One region of the Methylobacterium sp. Gmos1 genome, then DNA from elsewhere that is predicted to be linked to it. Evidence: predicted binding sites of a transcription regulator. Region 1 holds the regulator's gene; each other region holds the start of a gene.

What was found. The regulator LexA, encoded in region 1, represses DNA repair genes until DNA is damaged. The targets are predictions, from matches to a motif close to TGTTCNNNNTGTGTTCNG.
Region 2: a site for LexA is predicted at 2,362-2,379, ahead of ssb (single-stranded DNA-binding protein). Genes of this name have one in related genera too.
Region 3: a site for LexA is predicted at 2,477-2,494, ahead of ACS5PV_RS18415 (ATP-dependent helicase). Genes of this name have one in related genera too.
Region 4: a site for LexA is predicted at 1,463-1,480, ahead of ACS5PV_RS14600 (DUF3072 domain-containing protein). Genes of this name have one in related genera too.

Annotation. Positions count from the first base shown of each region.
Region 1 covers NZ_JBSNCC010000024.1:42,014-47,356, reverse strand. The annotation lists gene ACS5PV_RS28690 (PAS domain-containing protein) at 1-77, shown strand, start outside; gene uvrB (excinuclease ABC subunit UvrB) at 150-2,915, shown strand; gene lexA (transcriptional repressor LexA) at 3,203-3,940, shown strand; gene ACS5PV_RS28675 (NCS2 family permease) at 4,388-5,343, opposite strand, start outside.
Region 2 covers NZ_JBSNCC010000015.1:69,803-75,145, forward strand. The annotation lists gene ACS5PV_RS23875 (sensor histidine kinase) at 1-289, shown strand, start outside; gene ACS5PV_RS23880 (response regulator) at 558-917, shown strand; gene ACS5PV_RS23885 (O-acetylhomoserine aminocarboxypropyltransferase/cysteine synthase family protein) at 943-2,232, shown strand; gene ssb (single-stranded DNA-binding protein) at 2,530-3,111, shown strand; gene bcsA (UDP-forming cellulose synthase catalytic subunit) at 3,857-5,343, shown strand, end outside.
Region 3 covers NZ_JBSNCC010000009.1:78,282-83,624, forward strand. The annotation lists gene ACS5PV_RS18400 (FAD-binding oxidoreductase) at 1-1,325, opposite strand, end outside; gene ACS5PV_RS18405 (thioesterase family protein) at 1,556-2,119, shown strand; gene ACS5PV_RS18410 (hypothetical protein) at 2,123-2,371, opposite strand; gene ACS5PV_RS18415 (ATP-dependent helicase) at 2,506-4,848, shown strand; gene ACS5PV_RS18420 (PhoH family protein) at 5,247-5,343, shown strand, end outside.
Region 4 covers NZ_JBSNCC010000006.1:170,825-176,167, forward strand. The annotation lists gene ACS5PV_RS14590 (MarR family winged helix-turn-helix transcriptional regulator) at 1-153, opposite strand, end outside; gene ACS5PV_RS14595 (branched-chain amino acid aminotransferase) at 380-1,267, shown strand; gene ACS5PV_RS14600 (DUF3072 domain-containing protein) at 1,493-1,759, shown strand; gene ACS5PV_RS14605 (Flp family type IVb pilin) at 2,048-2,242, shown strand; gene ACS5PV_RS14610 (LysR substrate-binding domain-containing protein) at 2,261-3,133, opposite strand; gene ACS5PV_RS14615 (DUF1127 domain-containing protein) at 3,291-3,620, shown strand; gene ACS5PV_RS14620 (CoA transferase) at 4,066-5,283, shown strand.

The sequences.
Region 1 (5,343 bases):
TCGAGGCGCTGCGCCGGGCCGGCATCGGCTTCCTGCTCGTCGAGGGCGACGCGATCGCGGTCGCCAAGGTGCGGTGAGCCGCACGAGGTGGTCAAGGTGCGCTGACGAGAGCCCTTTCCGGCCCCGGCAGGGCTTGCCATATCACCTCCATGCCAGCCCCGAAGAAGCCCCGCCTGTCGACCGGCAAGGCCTCCAAGCCCGAGCTGAAGCCGCTCGACCCGTTCCTCGCCGAGCTGTTGAACCCGGCGCTGAACCGCGACCGCCTGCCCGTCGTGGAACCGCCGCCGCCCGAGTCGCCGAAGCGCGGGCGCCCGCGCAAGGACGCGGCCGCGGCCCCCGGGACGGCACCGTCCGGGTCCGGCCGCAAGGCCAAGCGCTCCGGGGCCGCGGCCCCGGGCGGCTTCGGCGAGGCGCCGCAGGCCGCCTTCGCGCACGGCGATGCGGCCGACGTCGACCCGGCGCTCGCCCAGGCGCTGGGCCTGCGCGAGCCGGACGGCGAGGCGGTGGAGGAGCGCGGGTCGCTGGCGGCCGAGGGCGTCTCGGCGACGGTCGACGCGCTGACCAAGCTCCTCACCGAGGGCAACCCGCTGTTCAAGAACGGCGAGCTGTGGCGCCCGCACCGCCCCGAGCGGCCGCAGAAGTCGGAGGGCGGCGTCCCGTTCCGGCTGAACTCGGAATTCACCCCGGCGGGCGACCAGCCGCGCGCCATCGCCGAGCTCGTCGCCGGCGTGAAGGGCGCCGAGCGCGACCAGGTGCTCCTCGGCGTCACCGGCTCGGGCAAGACCTTCACGATGGCGAAGGTCATCGAGGAGACCCAGCGCCCGGCCCTGATCCTCGCCCCCAACAAGACCCTGGCGGCGCAGCTCTACGGCGAGTTCAAGAGCTTCTTCCCCGACAACGCGGTGGAATATTTCGTCTCGTACTACGACTATTACCAGCCCGAGGCTTATGTGCCGCGCTCCGACACCTTCATCGAGAAGGAGTCGTCGATCAACGAGCAGATCGACCGGATGCGCCACTCCGCCACCCGGGCGCTCCTGGAGCGCGACGACGTCATCATCGTCGCCTCGGTCTCGTGCATCTACGGCATCGGCTCGGTCGAGACCTACACGGCGATGTCGTTCACCGTCAGCCTCGGCGAGAAGATCGAGCAGCGCCAACTCGTCGCCGACCTGGTGGCGCTGCAATACAAGCGCATCCAGTCCGACTTCGCCCGCGGCACCTTCCGGGTCCGCGGCGACGTGATCGAGCTGTGGCCGGCCCACCTGGAAGACCGCGGCTGGCGCATCGGTCTGTTCGGCGACGAGATCGAGGCGATCTCCGAGTTCGATCCGCTCACCGGCAAGACCCTCAACACGCTCAAGTTCGTCAAGGTCTACGCCAACAGCCACTACGTCACGCCGCGCCCGACACTCCAGCAGGCGGTCAAGGGCATCAAGGACGAGCTGAAGTGGCGGGTCGAGGAGCTGACCCGGATGGGCCGGCTGATCGAGGCGCAGCGCCTGGAGCAGCGCTGCACCTTCGACCTCGAGATGATCGAGGCGACGGGGGCCTGCAACGGCATCGAGAACTATTCGCGCTACCTCACCGGCCGCAAGCCCGGCGAGCCGCCGCCGACCCTGTTCGAGTACCTGCCCGACAACGCGCTGGTCTTCACCGACGAGAGCCACGTCACGGTCTCGCAGATCGGCGGCATGTACCGGGGCGACTTCCGCCGCAAGGCGACGCTCGCCGAGTACGGCTTCCGGCTGCCCTCCTGCCTCGACAACCGCCCGTTGCGGTTCGAGGAATGGGACGCGATGCGCCCGCAATCGATCCATGTCTCGGCGACGCCCGCGAAGTGGGAGCTGGAGCAGACCGGCGGCGTCTTCGCCGAGCAGGTCATCCGTCCGACCGGCCTCGTCGATCCCGTCATCGAGGTGCGCCCGGCCCGCTCCCAGGTCGATGATCTTCTGGGGGAAGTGAAGGAGGTCGCCGCCGCCGGCTACCGGACGCTCGTGACGACGCTCACCAAGCGCATGGCCGAGGACCTGACCGAGTACCTGCACGAGAACGGCGTGCGGGTGCGCTACATGCACTCCGACATCGACACCCTGGAGCGCATCGAGATCATCCGCGACCTGCGCCTCGGCGCCTTCGACGTGCTCATCGGCATCAACCTCCTGCGCGAGGGCCTCGACATCCCGGAATGCGCCCTCGTCGGCATCCTCGACGCCGACAAGGAAGGATTCCTGCGCTCCGAGACCTCGCTGATCCAGACCATCGGCCGGGCCGCCCGCAACGCCGAGGCCCGCTGCATCCTCTACGCCGACCACATCACCGGCTCGATGGAGCGGGCGATGGCCGAGACCGAGCGCCGGCGCAAGAAGCAGCTCGCCTACAACGAGGAGCACGGCATCACGCCGCAGAGCGTGAAGCGCAACATCTCGGACATCCTGGAGAGCGTCTACGAGCGCGACCACGTCCAGGTCGATACGGGCTTGGCCAAGTCCGCCGTCACGGTCGGCCACAACCTCAAGGCGGTGATGGCCGACCTCGAGAAGCGGATGCGGACGGCCGCCGCCGATCTCGACTTCGAGGAGGCGGCGCGGCTTCGCGACGAACTCAAGCGGCTCCAGGCGACCGAGCTCGCCATCGCCGACGACCCGATGGCCGAGCAGGCCGAGGTCGAGCGCGAGGCCGGCCGCTTCGGCGCCAAGCGCAAGCGGCGCGGCGCGGAGCCCCTGGGCTACGGGCCGGGCGGCAAGGGCACCTCCGACGAGGGCACCCGCATCCGCGAGCCCGACCTCGACGACATGGGCCCGGGCACCGACCGCGAGGTGCCCTTCACCTACGCCGAGCGCCCGACCGGCCGCTCGACGCAAGGCTTTCCGGGCCAGCGGCCGAAATACAAGGGGCGCAAGGGGCGGGGGTGATCCTCCTCGATCGAGGTCGATCGCTCCCACGTCCGCCGGCCGTCCTGCGCGACCGCCGAACTCCTCCTCGCTCGGGAGCCGGCGCCCGTCCGCCGCTGGCGCATCGTCGTCCGGCCGGTCGCACCGCCCGCTTTGCATGCCCGGCCGCGCCCGAACTGGCCGCGATGTCCTCGTTCTGCTGTGTTCTCGCGCCGCAGGTGCGGACCCGCTTGCGGAACACTTGCGGAACGCTTACCATGTTCGCGATTTGTTTCCGGAGCGCGCCAGCGCGGGGATGAGAGTGTCACATGCTCACGCGTAAGCAGTTGGACCTGCTCCGCTTCATTCAGCAGAGAATGCGCGAGACGGGCGTACCCCCGTCCTTCGACGAGATGAAGGACGCCCTCGATCTCAAGTCGAAGTCGGGCATCCACCGCCTGATCACGGCGCTCGAGGAGCGCGGCTTCCTGCGCCGCCTGCCGAACCGGGCCCGGGCGATCGAGGTGATCCGCCTGCCCGACACGGTGACGGGGCCGGCGCAGGCCGCGCCGAGCGCCGAGGTGGTGCGGTTCAACCCCAGCGTGGTCGAGGGCGGGCGCGCCCACGAGCCGAAGCGGCCCGCCGGCATCCCGGCGATGGCGACGGCCTCGGACGAGAACGGCCACTCGGTCAGCGTGCCGGTGATGGGCCGGATCGCCGCCGGTACGCCGATCTCGGCGATCCAGAGCCAGAGCCGCACGGTGGCGATGTCGCCGGACTTCCTGGCCAGCGGCGAGCACTACGCGCTCGAAGTGCGCGGCGACTCGATGATCGAGGCCGGCATCCTCGACGGCGACCTCGTGGTGATCCGCCGCCAGGAGACCGCCAATACCGGCGACATCATCGTGGCGCTGATCGACGACGAGGAGGCGACCCTCAAGCGCCTGCGCCGCCGCGGCTCCTCGATCGCGCTGGAGGCCGCCAACCCGGCCTACGAGACCCGGGTGCTCGGGCCGGACCGGGTGCGGATCCAGGGAAGGCTGGTGAGCCTGGTGCGGAAGTACTGAGACCTTCCCGGGAATGGCGCCCGAACTCTCCCCCCTCTGCGCAGGGCTGTCCGGGGAAAACTTCTTTAAAATCAAGCGCGGGATCCCCTCTCCCGTGTGGGAGAGGGATAGGGGTGAGGGTGGCTCGGCTTCCGCAATAATCCTGAACAGTTGAGCTGTGCAGCTCGACACTTTCAGCTTTACACGGGAGCCGAGCCACCCTCACTCCCGGCCCCTCTCCCATACGGGAGAGGGGAGACGCGCCACTTCTTTTCCCGGACAACCCTGCCCTCTGCGGGGGAGAGTGCCCGGCGGATGCCGGGCGGGAGAGGGGTAGCGCGACGCTGTTCCAGTGGGCGCCCTTCACGACGGCTCCACCATATCCGGAAGCGGCGTCCCCTCTCCCGACCCCCTTCGGGGGCCACCCTCCCCCGCAGAGGGGGAGGGTTCAGGGGGCGGCGGTGCCCGTTAGTGCGCGCTGCCCGTCGCCACGAACTTGAACAGGAACACGCCGGCGATCACCCACACCACCGGCTTCACGTCGCGGAAGCGTCCGGTGAGCAGCTTGATCACCGCGTAGGTGATGAAGCCGAAGGCGACGCCGTTGGCGATCGAGTAGGTGAACGGCATCAAAAGCGCCGTGACGCAGGCCGGCAGCACCTCGGTCAGGTCGTCCCAGTCTAGATCGACCAGCTCGTGCAGCATCAGGCAGGCGACGTAGAATAGGGCCGGCGCCGTGGCGTAGGCCGGGACCGAGCCGGCGAGCGGGGCGAAGAACAGGCAGGCGAGGAACAGGACCGCCACCGTCGCGGCGGTGAGCCCGGTACGGCCGCCCTCCTCGACGCCGGACGCGCTCTCCAGGTACGCCGTGGTGCTCGACGTGCCCAGCAGCGAGCCGACGAAGATCGACGACGAATCCGCCATCAGGGCCTTGTCGAGGCGCTCCATCTTGCCCTCGGTGAGGAGCCCGGCGCGGTTCGCGACGCCCATCAGCGTGCCGGTGGCGTCGAACAGTTCGACGAGGAAGAACACCAGGATCACGTTGAGCAGGCCGCCCGACAGCGCGCCGGTGATGTCGAGGGCAAACAGGGTCGGGGCGATCGACGGCGGCAGCGAGGCGACGCCCTGGAAGGTGTTGTCGGCGACGACGAAGCTCAACGCCGTGACCGTCAGGATGCCGGCGAGCAGCGCGCCGCGCACCTTGCGCACCGAGAGCACCGCGACGATCAGGAAGCCCAGCACCGCCAGCACCGTGCTCGGCTTGTGCAGGTCGCCGAGCGTGACGAAGGTCGCCGGGCTCGCCGCCACCACGCCGGCGCTCTTCAGCGCGATGATCGCCAGAAACAGCCCGATGCCGACCGTGATGGCGATGCGCATCGATCGCGGGATGCCCTCGACGATGATCCGGCGCAGGCCCGTCAGCG
Region 2 (5,343 bases), on a different contig from region 1:
GCTCGCCACCAACGCGGCGAAGTACGGCGCCCTGTCGAGCCCGGCGGGCCGGGTCGCCGTCACCTGGGAGCTCGCCGGGGACGACGCGCAGGCCGTCCTGCGCCTGTGCTGGCGCGAGAGCGGCGGTCCAGCCGTCGCGCCGCCGGTCCGGGGCGGGTTCGGCTCGCGGCTGATCGAGCGCAGCCTGGTGCACAGCTTCGGCGGCCGCGTCAGCCTGCGCTTTCCCCCCGGGGGCGCGGTGATGGAGCTCGAAGCGCCGCTCGCGGCGATGCAGGACGGGACCGCGTGAGCGGTCCCCTGGACGGGACGGCGTGAGCAATCCCCTGGACGAGACGGCGTGAATGGTCCTCCGGATGCGACCGCGCGGCCGTCCCGGCCGTTCCCCGGCCACGCTTGACCCACGGGATGCGGACCCATAGGCAGCACGCTTCGGCCGCAACCATTGGCTCCCGCCCGCATTGCCCGCGATGACATCCGACCTGGACCGATACGATCAGGCGTCCCGTCAGGACGACTCCCGACAGGACGCACAGGACGCGTCTTGCGACGCTGCGCCGGTGGTGCTCCTCGTCGAGGATGACGGCCTCCTGCTGATGGAGGCCGCCGACACCCTGGCGGAGGCCGGCTTCACCGTGCTGGAGGCGCCCCACGCCGACCAGGCGCTGAAGGTGCTGGAGAGCCGGCCAGACGTCGAAGTGCTGATGACCGACGTCGACATGCCGCTCGGCTCGATGAACGGCTTTGCCCTCGCGCGCCTGGTCTCCCGGCGCTGGCCGCGCATCCCGGTGCTGGTGGTCTCCGGCATGGGCAGCCCCGGCCCGCACGACATGCCGCCGGGCGCGCGCTTCATCCCCAAGCCCTACGCGCCCTCGGCCCTGGTGCGCACCCTCCACGACACCGTGCGCCGCGCCGCCTGAGCCGACCCTTCCACGGACGACCCCGATGACCGATCCGACCAAGCTGCACTTCGCCACCCGGGCGGTCCATGCCGGCACCGCCCCCGATCCGGCCACCGGCGCCCGGGCGCAGCCGATCTACTTCACCAACGGCTTCGTGTTCGAATCGAACGAGCAGGCCGCCGACATCTTCGCCATGCGGGCGACGGGCTTCTCCTATTCCCGCGGCTCGAACCCGACCGTGGCGGCTTTGGAGCGCCGGGTCGCGTCGCTGGAGGGCGCCAAGGCCGCGGTGGCGGTGGCCTCCGGCCAGTCGGCGATGCTGCTCGTGCTGATGACCCTGATGCAGTCGGGCGACGCCTACGTCGCCTCCTCGCGGCTGTTCGGCGGCTCGCTCGGGCTGATGCGCCGGCTGGAGGGGCGCTACGACCTCGTGCCGCAATTCACCCGCGGCCTGACGCCCGAGGACTTCGAGTCCGCGATCACCGACAAGACCCGGGCGATCGTCTGCGAATCGATCGTCAACCCGTGCGGCACCGTCATCGACCTCGAGGGCGTCGCCGCGGTGGCGCACCGGCACGGCCTGCCGCTCGTCGTCGACAACACGCTCGCCTCCCCGGCCCTGATCCGGCCGATCGAGCACGGCGCCGACATCGTCGTCCACTCGACCTCGAAGTTCCTGTCGGGCTCCGGCACGGTGATCGGCGGCATCGTCTGCGATGCCGGCCGCTTCGACTGGAAGGCGACCGGTCGCTACAACCTCATCAACGAGCCCTGGCCCGACTACGAGGGCCTGGTCGTCTCCGAGCGCTTCCCCGAGACCTCCTTCGCCACCGCCTGCCGGCTGTTCGGCCTGCGCGACCTCGGCCCCGGCCTGTCGCCGATGAACGCCTTCCTGACGCTCACCGGCACCGAGACCCTGCCCCTGCGCATGGAACGCCACTGCGCGAACGCGCGAGCCGTCGCGGCCTTCCTCAAGGACCATCCGAAGGTGGCCTGGGTGAGCTACCCGTCGCTGCCGGGCCAGCCTGGCGAAGCGGTGGCGAACCACTACGCGCCGATGGGCGCGGGCTCGATCTTCACGGTGGGCTTCAAGGGCGGCGAGGCGGCGGCGCAGACATTCATCACCGGGCTCAACCTGATCTCGCACCTCGTCAACATCGGCGAGATCAAGTCCCTGGCGATCCACCCGGCGACCACGACCCACCGCCAGCTCCCCGCCGCCGACAAGGAGGCCGCCCGGGTCGGCCCCGACACCGTGCGCCTGTCGATCGGGCTCGAATCGGTCGAGGATCTCATCGCCGACGTGGCGCAGTCGCTCGACGCGCTCGGCTGAGCGCACCTCACAGGACTCCCTCTGCGCTGGCGCTGCCATGTCGGGCGACGCCGGTGATCGGGAATTTTACGAGAGACACCGAGCCCCCGCGCCGTCCGGACCGATCCCGGGCGGCGCTTGCCTCATGGCCCGAACAAATGTAGAACACGCCCCGGCCCCGGCGATGTGTGTTTCGGGCACAAGCGGCCCCCTCCCCTTGCCGGTCCCGGCCTGTTCGGCCCAACTCGCGCGACCGAAGCGGTTCCGCGGCGTCGGCCGGGCATGCGCCCGAGTGAGATGGAACGAGAGGAGAGCGTGATGGCGGGCAGCGTGAACAAGGTGATCCTGGTGGGCAATCTCGGGCGCGACCCCGAGACCCGCCGGCTGGCCTCCGGCGATCCGGTGGTGAACCTGCGCCTCGCGACGTCCGAGTCCTGGAAGGACAAGGCGTCCGGCGAGCGCAAGGAGAAGACCGAGTGGCACTCGGTCGTGATCTACAACGAGAACCTGGCCCGCGTCGCCGAGCAGTACCTGCGCAAGGGCTCGAAGGTCTACGTCGAGGGCCAGCTCCAGACCCGCAAGTGGCAGGACCAGTCCGGCGTCGAGAAGTACACGACCGAGATCGTGCTCCAGCGCTTCCGCGGCGAGCTGACGATCCTCGACGGCCGCGGCGGCGGGTCCGAGGGCGGCATGGCCGAGATGGGCGCCGACGACATGGGCGGCGGAATGGGCGGCGGCCAGATCAGCCGCGGCGGCGATTACGGCGGTGGCGGTGGCGGCGGTGGTCGTAGCAGCGGCGGACGTTCCTCGTCCTCCGGCGGCGAGCGGCGCCCGGCCTCCTCCGGCGGCGGCGGCAACCAGAAGCGCTATGACGACCTGGACGACGACATCCCGTTCTAGGGCGCTCGCCGGCGATACGGCGAAGGGTTGAGACCAGGGAGCACCGTCCGGTCGCCATGCGATCGGGCGGTGCCGGCGTTTTGAGGAGCGGGCTGTCGGGGCGAGCTATCGGTCGACTTGGACCGATCACCGGCTCGGCGCGTACGGTGGTGAGCGCCTGTGCCTGTTGTCTCGACAGTCTTGATACTCTCCGCGTCATTCCGGGGCCGCGAAACCGGAGCCCGGAATGACGCGGAGAGTGGCAATCCTGCAAGAGCCGATCAGACAGGCTCTCGGAACGGCCTCCGGAAGCCGGCGGTGCCGATCCACACCCTGAACACCTTTCCAATTCCGGGTTGCGCACGGCACCGCCGGGATGACCTTGAGAAAGCGCAATCTCCCGTTCGTCCCATCCCCGCACGGCAGTCGCTCGTCGCTCCCGCATCATGTCACCGGCGGCATTCAACGGGGATGACGCTGTCGACATCTGCGCCACGCCGTCCCCAGCGGGCAATCACGACTGAGCGATTTCCGCTCTCTGCGCCACGTTATGACAAAATATTCCTAGGAAACTTGGCCTTATCGTTTCAGGTCAGCGCAAGAATTCGAAACCTTGTCGAGCCAATCCATAATCAAGTGTGGCATTTTGAGACGGGGATGATGCGATCTTCGCCGCCCGATCGATCTACCGCCATCGAAAAAAAGCAGGTTCTCGTAACGAGAAACCGACATATTCCTATGGCGTAGGTGATACGGCGATTCTGAGGTGGCGGGCGTGGTGCGTGTGTTGCGATGGCTGGCCTGGATGGGGACGACGGCGGCCGGCCTCGTCCTCCTGAGCCAGCCCGTCGGCACCCAGAACCAGCTCGCGATGAGCCTCGCCGCGATGGCGGCGATGGCCGGGCTGTGGCTGGTCTTCGACGGGCCGCGGACGCGCTTCGTCTTCCTGGCGATGGGCAGCCTGGTGGTGCTGCGCTACATCCTGTGGCGGGTGACCGACACGCTGCCCTCGCCGGGCGACCCGGTCAGCTTCGGCTTCGGCCTGCTGCTGCTCCTGTGCGAGCTGTACTGCGTCTTCGTGCTGTTCGTCAGCCTGATCATCAACGCCGAGCCGTTGCGCCGCCGCCCGCCCGCCGCCGTGCCGGCGGCCGACCTGCCCTCCGTCGACGTGTTCGTGCCGAGCTACAACGAGGATGCGGCGATCCTCGCGATGACGCTGGCCGCCGCGCGCCAGATGAACTACCCGGCCGAGAAGCTGACCGTCTGGCTCCTCGACGACGGCGGCACCGACCAGAAATGCGCCGACCCGGACCCCGAGAAGGCGCGGGCGGCGCAGGACCGCCGGGGCGAATTGCAGGCGCTCTGCCGCGACCTCGACGCCCGCTACCTGACGCGGGCCCGCAACGAGCACGCCAAGGCGGGCAACCTCAACAACGGGCTTTCCGCCGCGACCGGCGACCTCGTCCTGGTGCTCGACGCCGACCACGTGCCGTTCCGCTCGCTGCTCGCCGAGACCGTCGGCTACTTCTCCGAGGATCCGAAGCTCTTCCTGGTCCAGACCCCCCACGCCTTCCTCAACCCGGACCCGATCGAGCGCAACCTCAAGACCTTCGAGCGGATGCCGTCGGAGAACGAGATGTTCTACGCGGTGACGCAGGCCGGGCTCGACAAGTGGAACGGCTCGTTCTTCTGTGGCTCGGCGGCGCTCCTGCGCCGCACCGCCCTCGACGAGGCCGGGGGTTTCGCCGGCATCACCATCACGGAGGATTGCGAGACCGCCTTCGAGCTGCATTCCCGCGGCTGGACCAGCGCCTACGTCGACAAGCCGCTGATCGCCGGCCTCCAGCCCGACACGCTCGCCGACTTCATCGGCCAGCGCTCGCGCTGGTGCCAGGGCATGTTCCAGATCCTGATCCTGAAGAACCCGGCCCTGAAGCGCGGCCTCAAGCCGATCCAGAAGCTCGCCTACCTGTCGAGCATGACGTTCTGGTTCTTTCCGATCCCGCGGCTCGCCTTCATGTTCGCGCCGCTCCTGCACATCTTCTTCGACCTGAAGATCTTCGTCGCCAGCGTCGACGAGTCGATCGCCTACACGGCGACCTACATCGTCATCAACCTGATGATGCAGAACTACGTCTACGGCAAGTTCCGCTGGCCGTTCGTCTCCGAGCTGTACGAGTACGTCCAGGGCCTGTACCTGTCGAAGGCGATCGTCTCGGTGATGTGGTCGCCGCGCAAACCCACCTTCAACGT
Region 3 (5,343 bases), on a different contig from region 1:
TCCAGCTCCATGAAGCGCATCTTCTTCTGGCCGATGCCGTGCTCGCCGGTGCAGGTGCCCTCCATGGCGATGGCCCGGGCGACCAGGCGCTCGATGAAGCCGGTGACCCGGGCGATCTCGTCGGGATCGTCCATCATCACGAGCGGCGAGGTGTGGAAGTTGCCGTCGCCGACATGCCCGGCGATCGGCGCGGTGATGCCGCTCTCGACGATGTCGCGCTTGGTCTCGTCGACGCATTCGGCGAGCCGCGAGATCGGCACGCAGACGTCGGTGGCGATGACCCGCGCGCCCGGCCGCATGCCGACCGCGGCCCAGTACACGTCGTGGCGGGCCTGCCACAGGCGCGTGCGGTCCTCCGCCTTGGTCGCCCACTCGTAGGGACCGCCCTCGAATTCGGCGGCGATCTCGCCGAAGCGCTCGGCCTGCTCGCGCACGCTGGCGTCGGAACCGTGGAACTCGACCAGCAGCAGCGGGGTCTCGGGCAGCGTCAGCTTCGAGTAGGCGTTGCAGGCCGCAACCTGGACCTCGTCGAGGAGTTCGATCCGCGCCACCGGCAGGCCGGACTGGATCGTCACGATGACCGCGTCGCAGGCCGCCTTGATGCTCGGGAACGGGCAGACGCCGGCCGAGATCGCCTCCGGGATGCCGGCGAGCTTGAGGGTCAGTTCGGTAATGATGCCGAAGGTGCCCTCCGAGCCCACCATCAGCCGGGTCAGGTCGTAGCCGGCCGAGGTCTTGCGGGCGCGCGGGCTGGTGCGGACGACGTCGCCGTTCGGCATCACGGCGGTGAGCGACAGGACGTTGTCCTTCATCGTGCCGTAGCGCACCGCGTTGGTGCCCGACGCCCGCGTCGCCGCCATGCCGCCGAGGGACGCGTCGGCGCCCGGATCGATCGGGAAGAACAGGCCCTGGTCGCGCAGGTGCTCGTTCACCGCCTTGCGGGTCACGCCGGGCTGGACCACGCAGTCGAGGTCCTCGGCATGGACCGCCAGCACCTTGTTCATGCTGGTCATGTCGATCGAGATGCCGCCGAACGGCGCGTTGACGTGGCCCTCGAGCGAGGTGCCGGTGCCGAAGGCGATGACCGGCATCTTGTGGGCGGCGCAGACGCGCACGATCGCCTGCACGTCCTCGGTGCTCTCGGCATAGACCACCGCGTCCGGCGGCTGGTTGGCGACCCAGGTCAGGGTGCTGCCATGCTGCTCGCGCACCGCCTGCGAGGTGACGACGCGGTTGCCGAACTGCGCCATCAGCTCGCGGATCACGGCGTCCACCGTCTCCGGGCTCGGGCGCTGGCGCGACGGGGTGGGGCTCTGGGCGTTCATGGCGGATCTCCCGGGCGGGGTTCTGGCGGCCGGGCGGCCCGGCCTTTTGCCGGTCACTCTAGCAGCCGTGTCCCGGCCGGCATATCCGGGCGCCCGGTCACGGAGAAGTGCGCTGGACGGCCGCCACCTTGCCCCAATGTGCAACACATCCGGGGATGCATCCCTCCTCCCGACGTGGTACGTGCCAGGGCGCCCTTGTCATCCCGCCCGCGCTCACCGGGAGCCCCACAATGGCTGACGACCGTCCCGCCTCGGTCTTCTTCTTCGCGCCGTTCGTGTCGTCCACGATGGCGATCGAGCCGGGCTGGATCGACTACAACGGCCACCTCAACATGGCCTACTACCACGTCCTGTTCGACCGGGCGGTGGACGAGGCGTTCGGCGTCGTCGGCCTCGGGCCCGACTACATGGAGACCGGGCGCGGCACGACCTTCGCGGCCGAGGTCCACGTGCGCTACCGCCGCGAGCTGATGCTCGACGATCCCGTGCGGGTGACGCTGCAACTCATCGCCTTCGACGAGAAGCGGATCCACTTCTACTCCGAGATCCGCCACGCCACCGAGGGCTGGGTCGCCGCCACCTCCGAGAACCTCGCCCTCCACGTCGATCCGATGACGCGGCGCGTGGCACCGTTCCCGGAGGACATCCAGGCCAACCTCTCGGTCATGCTCGGCTCGCATGCCCGGCTGCCGCGGCCCGACGACCTCGGCCGGGTGATCGGCATCCCGGCCCGCGGCCACCCGCGCCCGGAGGCGATCGCCTTCGCGGCCGCCGGCGCCCGCGTCCGGCACTGAGGTTCAGCGCCGCGGGACGATCGGTACCGGCGCCGGCGGCGGCGTGACCTGCTGGCTGCGGATCTGGCCCTGGAGCTGGTTGGTCTCGAACCGGTTCTGCTGCTGGATACCCCGCGTCTCGGCGCCGGACGAGATCGAGCGGTTGATGCCCTCGACGGCCTGCTGCGAGCGGTTGGCGGGTACCTGGTTCTGCGCCAGCGCCGGCAGCGGCGCCGCGGCGAGCGCGAGGATGAGGAGAGCGTGGGCGCGCATCGGGGTCCTTTCCCTGTGGGAGCCGTTGGTCGCGGGGACGACGCCGTGGCTCTCGCAAGGTTCCGGCCCCGTCCCCGAGACGTATGCGCCCGCCGCCCTCGACGCCGTTCGCGTTTTGGTCCAGTGATGCGGGCATGACTCGCGACATCCCGGTCGGGACCGCCCCCACCTCGATCTCCGCCCGCGCCCGCGCCGCCGTGGTGCCCCAGGACGCGTCCTACCTCACGGGGCTCAACCCCGAGCAGCGCCGCGCCGTCGAGGCGACGGACGGGCCGGTGCTGGTGCTCGCCGGTGCCGGCACCGGCAAGACGCGGGTGCTGACCACCCGCATCGCCCACCTGATCGCCACCGGCCGCGCCCGGCCCTTCGACATCCTGTCGGTGACCTTCACCAACAAGGCCGCCCGGGAGATGAAGGAGCGCATCGGCGCGCTGATCGGCCCGGCCGGGGAGGGGATGCCGTGGCTCGGCACCTTCCACGCCATCGGCACCAAGATCCTGCGCCGCCACGCCGAACTGGTGGGCCTGCGCTCCGACTTCACGATCCTCGGCACCGACGACCAGCTGCGGCTCCTGAAGCAGGTGATCGCCGCGGCCGACCTCGACGAGAAGCGCTGGCCCGCCCGCAGCCTCGCCGGCACCATCGACGGCTGGAAGAACCGCGGCCTCTCTCCTGAGCAGGTGCCGGCGGGCGAGGCCTCGGCCTTCGGCTTCGGCAAGGGGGGCGCGCTCTACGCCGCCTACCAGGAGCGGCTGAAATCCCTCAACGCGGTCGATTTCGGCGACCTCTTGCTGCTGTGCCTGAAGCTGTGGCGCGAGAATCCGGACGTGCTGGCGAACTACCAGCAGCGCTTCCGCTACATCCTGGTCGACGAGTACCAGGACACCAACGTTGCCCAGTACCTCTGGCTGCGCCTGCTCGCGCAAGGCCACCGCAACGTCGCCTGCGTCGGCGACGACGACCAGTCGATCTACGGCTGGCGCGGCGCCGAGGTCGACAACATCCTGCGCTTCGAGCACGATTTCCCCGGTGCCCTGGTGGTGCGGCTGGAGAACAACTACCGCTCGACCGGCCACATCCTCGCCGCCGCCTCGGTGCTGATCGCCCACAACGAGGGGCGCCTCGGCAAGACCCTGCGCACCGACAGCCCGGAGGGCGAGAAGGTCACGGTCACCGGCGCCTGGGATTCGGAGGAGGAGGCGCGCCTCGTCTGCGAGGAGATCGAGAGCCTCCAGGCCAAGGGCCACAAGCTCTCCGAGATCGCCGTGCTGGTGCGGATCTCGGCGCAGATGCGCGAGATCGAGGACCGCTTCGTCCAGCTCGGCCTGCCCTACCGGGTGGTGGGCGGTCCGCGCTTCTACGAGCGGGCCGAGATCCGCGACGCGCTGGCGTATCTGCGCATCGTCGCCAACGGCTCCGACGACCTCGCCTTCGAGCGGATCTTCAATACGCCGAAGCGCGGCCTCGGCGACGCGACGCTCCAGGCGCTGCACGGGCTCGCCCGCCGCGCCAAGGTGCCGCTGCTCCAGGCGGCGCGCATGATGAGCGAGACCGAGGAGCTGAAGCCCAAGCCCCGCTCGACCGTCCGCGCCCTGTGCCAGAGCTTTTCCCGCTGGGCCAAGCTCTTGGAGGACCAGCCGCACACCGAGGTGGCGCAGACGATCCTGGAGGAATCCGGCTACACCGAGATGTGGCAGAAGGAGCGCACCGCCGACGCCGCTGGGCGCTTGGAGAACCTGAAGGAGCTGGTGCGCTCGATGGAGGAATTCCCGGACCTCGCCGGCTTCCTCGAGCACGTCTCCCTCGTGATGGACGCCAACGAGGCCGAGGGCGGCGACCGGGTCAGCCTGATGACGCTGCACGCGGCCAAGGGCCTGGAATTCGACACCGTGTTCCTGCCCGGCTGGGAGAACGGCCTGATTCCCAACCAGCGCGCCCTCGACGAGAGCGGGCGGGCGGGCCTGGAGGAGGAGCGGCGGCTGGCCCATGTCGGCCTGACCCGGGCGCGCAAGCGCGCCAAGATCTCGTTCGCGGTCAACCGGCGCATCCACGGCCTGTGGTCCTCGACCGTGCCGAGCCGCTTCATCGACGAATTGCCCGAGGCGAGCGTCCTGGTGCTCGACGCGCCGGCAACCTTCTCCCAGGGCCCCTCGCGCTTCGACCGCCAGGCCCCGGCCTTCGGCTCGTCCTACTCCACCCCCGGCTGGCAGCGGGCGCAGGCCCAGACCGCCAGTCAGGACCGCTTCGGCGGGGGAGGGCGGGGGACGGCACCCGGTCGGCGCGGGCCGCAGCAGATCGAGGGCACGCTGGTGGCGAAATCCACCGGCACGCCCTCGGCCTTCGAGCCGGGCGCGCGCATCTTCCACACCAAATTCGGACCGGGCTCGGTGGCGGCCGTCGACGGCAACAAGCTCACCGTTGACTTCGACAAGGCCGGCCGGAAGATGGTCCTCGACAGCTTCGTCCAGCCGGGCTGAAGCGGTTTTTCGCGGGCCAACCGGGAGCGGCGATCAGGTGGCGACCTCATCCGGCGAGCGGGCCCGCGCGGCCCGCGCCGACGTCCCCCCTCACGATGTCGCCCTCACCCCTTCGGCCGATGGCCCCTCCACCTCTGTGTGGTTTTCATCACAATTCGTCGCGCCTTCCACGTCCCCGCCGGTTTCGCAGGGGCATGGTGCGGCGCGACAATTGCTCGTTCATCATCGTCTGCTTACCTTGTCGGGTGAAACAGGCGGACTTGTCCACCGCCTGCGTCAACCCCGACCGGAACCGTTGCCGCCCGCGAGGCTTTGAGTCGTTACAAGAACATAGGAGTTCAGGGACACGAGAGGGCACACCAATATCGGCACCGCAAGTCCAGTGGGAGTGTTGATCCGTGAAGAGACGACGCGCACGACTTGAACTGGTTGATGACCGCCCGATCCGCGTGCACCGCACCCGGTTCGAGGAAGAGCGTAATCCACCACCGATCC
Region 4 (5,343 bases), on a different contig from region 1:
GGCGAAGAACAGGAGCTCGATCAGGTCGTAGGCCGGGGCCTCGCCGGCGGTGCACGCATCATCGAGAGCGAGGTCTTGCTCGGAGGGGCCTTGCGCGGGCTTGTCCGGGGAGTAGCCTGCCTTCGGCAGGTCCTCGTTGGCGGCGTCCGGGATGGGGGCCGGACGGGTCCGGGCGGCCTGGGTCACGGGTCGCACCTCTTCGCGGGACCGGGCTTTCGGGAGCCCTCGTCATTTATGTCAGTCTTGTTGACATATCTCAGCCCCATTGATACCCGTCAACCCCGCCGGCGAAACGAACGTACGCCCCGCGCCCCGCTCAAGCACGAACGTTGCGCGAGAACCAGCCAGGCGGAAACGAACGCATACGAGGATCATCGTCATGTCCGTCATTCCCTTCGACCAGCGTGAAGGCCACATCTGGTTCGACGGCCGCATGGTGCCGTGGGCGGACGCGAAGATTCACGTACTCAGCCACGGCCTGCACTACGGCTCCAGCGTGTTCGAGGGCGAGCGCGCCTATGGCGGCGAGATCTTCAAGTGCACCGAGCATTCGCAGCGCCTGCGCCGCTCGGCCGAGCTCCTCGACTTCGAGGTCCCGTACTCGGTGGCCGAGATCGACGCCGCCAAGCGGCTGGTGCTGAAGGAGAGCGGCCTGCAGGACGCCTACCTGCGCCCGGTCGCCTGGCGCGGCTCGGAGATGATGGGCGTGTCGGCGCAACACAACACCATCCACCTCGCCATCGCGGCGTGGGAATGGCCGAGCTACTTCGACCCGGCGACCAAGATGAAGGGCATCCGCCTCGACCTCGCCGATTATCGCCGGCCCGATCCCCGCACCGCGCCCTCGGCCTCGAAGGCGGCGGGCCTGTACATGATCTGCACGATCTCCAAGCACCGGGCCGAGAACAAGGGCTACGCCGACGCCCTGATGCTCGACTGGGAGGACAACGTCGCCGAGTGCACCGGCGCCAACGTGTTCTTCGTGCAGAACGGGGTGATCCACACGCCGCAGGCCGACCGCTTCCTCAACGGCATCACCCGCCAGACCGTGATCGAGCTGGCGCGTCGCCGCGGCTACGAGGTGGTCGAGCGGCGCATCCGCCCCGAGGAGATGACGGGCTTCTCCGAGTGCTTCATCACCGGCTCGGCCGCCGAGGTCACCCCGGTCTCGGAGATCGCCCAGTACCGCTTCACCCCGGGCGCGATCACCAAGACCCTGATGGACGACTACAGCGCCGAGGTGCAGCCGCGGGCCAAGGCGGCGTGAAGGCGGCGTGAAGGCCGCCTGAACGGAGGCGGCCCGAGCCCCACCACGCGCGTGAACGAAGAGGCCCCGGGCGGGAGACCGCCCGGGGCCTTCGCATGTGCGGTGCTCGGCGGGGTTTTTTCGGTTTTGCGGGGACAAGCCTCGCCTGCGGCGCTCGGGCCGGGAACGCGGGCCGGGGCTTGCCCGTTGTCTGGCTGGAACATTCAGAGAACATGGGGAGCCCTCATGACTGCCAAGACCGCGACCAAGAAGGCCGAGACCGAGCACCACGAGACCGAGAACCCGAAGCAGGACCCGAAGGACACCTCGAACCGCATCAAGGACCCGAAGGACTGGACCACCGGCTCCGAGCCGATGACCGGTGCGCAGGCCTCCTATCTCAAGACCCTGGCCGAGCAGGCCAAGGACGACGAGGCCTTCGACCCCGATCTCGACAAGGCCGAGGCCTCGCAGCGCATCGACGCCCTGCGCAAGGAGACCGGCAAGGCCTGAGACGGGTCGCGTCCCGCCGCGCGGGACAGGGATCGCTCAAGCGCACGGGCGAGGCGCTGCTTCCTTTCTGTATTGGAGGAGCAGCGCCTCTTCTTTGTCTCAAACGCTTCTTGCGGAGAAGAATGACCGGCGCGAAGCCGAGACCTGGATGACGCTGCGTCCAGTAAGGATCGAATGTTCGCGCTCGCACCGCGTTGCAGATCGCGGCGTCGGATCAGTTGCGCGAATTAACCCCCGGGTGAGGATATCTCGCCTATCGTCCTGCGTGATGGGCCGGGAGAACTCGACGTGCGTGGCAGATCGCGGGTGACGGAGGCGCTCCGGCGGTTCCTGCGTGAGCAGTCGGGCGCGACAGCGATCGAGTACGCGATCATCGCGACCTTGATCTTCCTCGCGCTGACGAGCGCGCTCGCCGTTTACGGCAGCACGGCCGGCGGCCTGTACAGCAACCTCAGCAATCATGTCGGCACCGCCCTGCGCTGAAGGCGGGTCCTCGCTTCGTCACTCCGCCGCCAGCCCGAGATTGTCCAGGCATTGCCGGATCTGCCCGGCCAGGATGTCGGTGAGCGGGTTGGGCTCGCCCGTGCGGTAGCGCATCAGGCCGATGCGGATGACCGGCAGGGCGGCAAACCCATCCTGCGGCCCGAGCACCCGCATGCCCGGGCGCAGCGCGCTCTCGGGCAGCACCGAGACGGCGAGCCCCGCCAGCACCGCGGCCCCGACCGCGGTCGAGTTCCAGCTGACGAACAGGATCCGGCACTGCCGGCCCCCGCGCTCCAGCGCCTCGATCGCGGCCCGGCGCCAGTTGCAATCCGGCCGCCCGAGGGCGAGGGGCACCGGCTCCTCGCCATGGACGGCGTGGCGGCTCGATGTCACCCAGAGCAGCGCCTCGGTGCGGACCGTCTCGATGTTGCGCCGGCCCTTGGCCTCGGTGACGATGGCAAGGTCGATGTCGCCGTCGGCGATCCGCGCAGCCAGCATGTCGGTCGGCTCGCACACCACCGTCACCTCGGCCCGCGGATGGGTCCGGGCGAAGCGCGCGAGGATCTCCGGCAGGTAGCGGTCGGCATAGTCGTCGGGCAGGCCGAGGCGCACCCGGCCGGCGAGGTCGCCCTCGTCGAAGGTCGCCAGGCACTCGGTCTGGAGCCGCACGATGCGCCGGGCATAGTCGAGCAGGCGCTCGCCGTCGTCGGTCAGCCGCACGCCGCGGCCGGCCTTGGCGAAGATCTCGCGCCCGACCCGCTCCTCGAGCCGCTTCATCTGCATCGAGACGGCGGACTGGGTCTTGTTCACCGCCTCCGCCGCGCGGGTGAACGACCCGCTCTCGGCGATCGCCACCAGGGTCCGGAGCTGGTCGATGTCGAGGGGATGCACCGCGTCGCTCCGTCATCGATCTCTGCATCAATCCGCGTGATGTGACACATCTCAATCATTCGCTCAACGCATCGACCGAGCTGGGCTATGACGCTGGGGCGGACGAGCGCTGCCGGCTCACACGAGGTACGCCGAAAAGCTCCCGCCGGAGACCACGATGACGATCAGTTTCGCCCCCCTCTTCGGTGTCCTCTCGCTGGCGCTCGGCGCCGGCCGCAAGGCCGCGCAGATCGTGGCCCGGATCGTCACCCTGTGGATCAACCGCCGCGCCGCCTACCGCCTCGCCGAACTCGACGACCGGGCCCTGAAAGACATCGGCCTCACCCGCAACGACGTGCTCGGCGCCCTCGACCTGCCGTTCGCCCAGGACCCGACCGTGCCGCTGGTGCATCGACGCCGCGCCCGGCGCCAGTTGCCGCCGGTGGTGAGCGTGCGCCTCGCCGCCCGGGACGGGCGGGTGGTGGAGGGGCGGGCGCGGGAGGCGTGAGGCCTGCCTGCATCGTCTGATCCGGCGATCCGCACGAGAGCATTTTCCGACGAAGTGGATACCTGTTCGTCGGAGGTATGCGGCAAAACAAGAGCTTAGAGAGCTTCGCGATTGCAACGCGATCGTGAAGTGCTCCAGGGCCCCGGGTCCCTCCCTCGCCCGAGGGACGGGATCCGGGGCTCGTTGCTGTCGGCCTTCCGGAGGCGACAGGCGCCTCTGTCGCCCCAGGGCCGCGCGGCGGAGCCCGGGATCCACGGCCGGCGACGAGGCAGGACAAGTGGTGCACGTTTCGGCGTGCGGGACGACCGCGAGGTCCGTCGGCGTCCCATCGGGGCGGCAGCCTCGATGATCTTACGGCCTTTACCGCAGCGTCCACTGCCGTAAGCTCGGGCCTCACAATCAAGAAGAAGAATCGCTCGGGGCGGCAGCGCACGGGGAGGACGGCATGGTCAAGATCTTGGCGGGTCTGCGCATCGTCGAGGGGTCGGCCTTCGTCGCCGCTCCTCTCGCCGGCATGACGCTGGCGCAGATGGGCGCGGACGTGATCCGCTTCGACCGCATCCGCGGCGGGCTCGACCACGCGCGCTGGCCGGTGACCGACCAGGGCCGCAGCCTGTTCTGGGCCGGGCTCAACAAGGGCAAGCGCAGCCTCGCGGTCGACATGGCGACCCCGCGCGGCCAGGAAGTGGTGACCCGCCTGATCTGCCAGCCCGGCGAGGGTAACGGCATCTTCCTCACCAACCTGCGCGTGCGCGGCTGGATGGACTACGAGTCGCTGCGCCGTCACCGCGAGGACCTGATCATGATGTCGGTCACCGGCGACCGCCACGGCGGGCCGCAGGTGGACTACACGGTCAACCCCGCGGTCGGATTTCCCGGCGCCACCGGGCCGGAGGGCTCGTCCGAGCCGGTCGGCCACGTGCTGCCGGCCTGGGACTGCATCACCGGCCAGCAGGCGGCCCTCGGCATCCTCGCGGCCGAGCGCCACCGCCGCCTCACCGGCCGCGGCCAGGTGGTCGAGCTCGCGCTCAAGGACATGGCGCTGGCGATGCTGGGCAATCTCGGCATCATCGGCGAGGTGACGGTGAACGGCACCGATCGGCCCAAGGTCGGCAACGCGCTCTACGGCGCCTACGCCCAGGACTTCACCTGCCGCGACGGCGAGCGGGTGATCGTGGTGGCGCTGACCCAGCGCCAGTGGGACAATTTGCAGGCCGCGACCGGCACGAAGCCCGAGATGGACGCGCTCGCCGCCCGGCTCGGCGCCGACCTGCGGCAGGAGGGCGAGCGCTACGCCCACCGCCACGCCATCACGGCGGTGCTCAGCCCCTTCTTCGCGAGCCGGCGACTCGACGAATTCGCGGGCGAGTTCCAGGCCCGCAGCGTCACCTGGTCCCGCTACCGCTCCTTCCGCCAGGTCGTCGAGGAGGATCCGGACTGCTCGACCGACAACCCGATGTTCTCCCGCCTGGAGCATCCGGGGATCGGCTCGTACCTGACCCCGGGCAACCCGATCGTGTTCTCGGATGTCGAGCGCGTGCCCCCGACCCGGGCGCCGAGCTTGGGGGAGAACACCGACGAGATCCTGGCGGAGATCGGCTACAGCGACGGGGAGGTGGCGCGGTTGCACGATGACGGGGTGGTGGCGGGGCCGCGGGGGTGAGGGCGATCGCATCCGGTTGCTGGGAAGGGCGCTGCGGGTGAGCGCCACACGGCTCGCGCT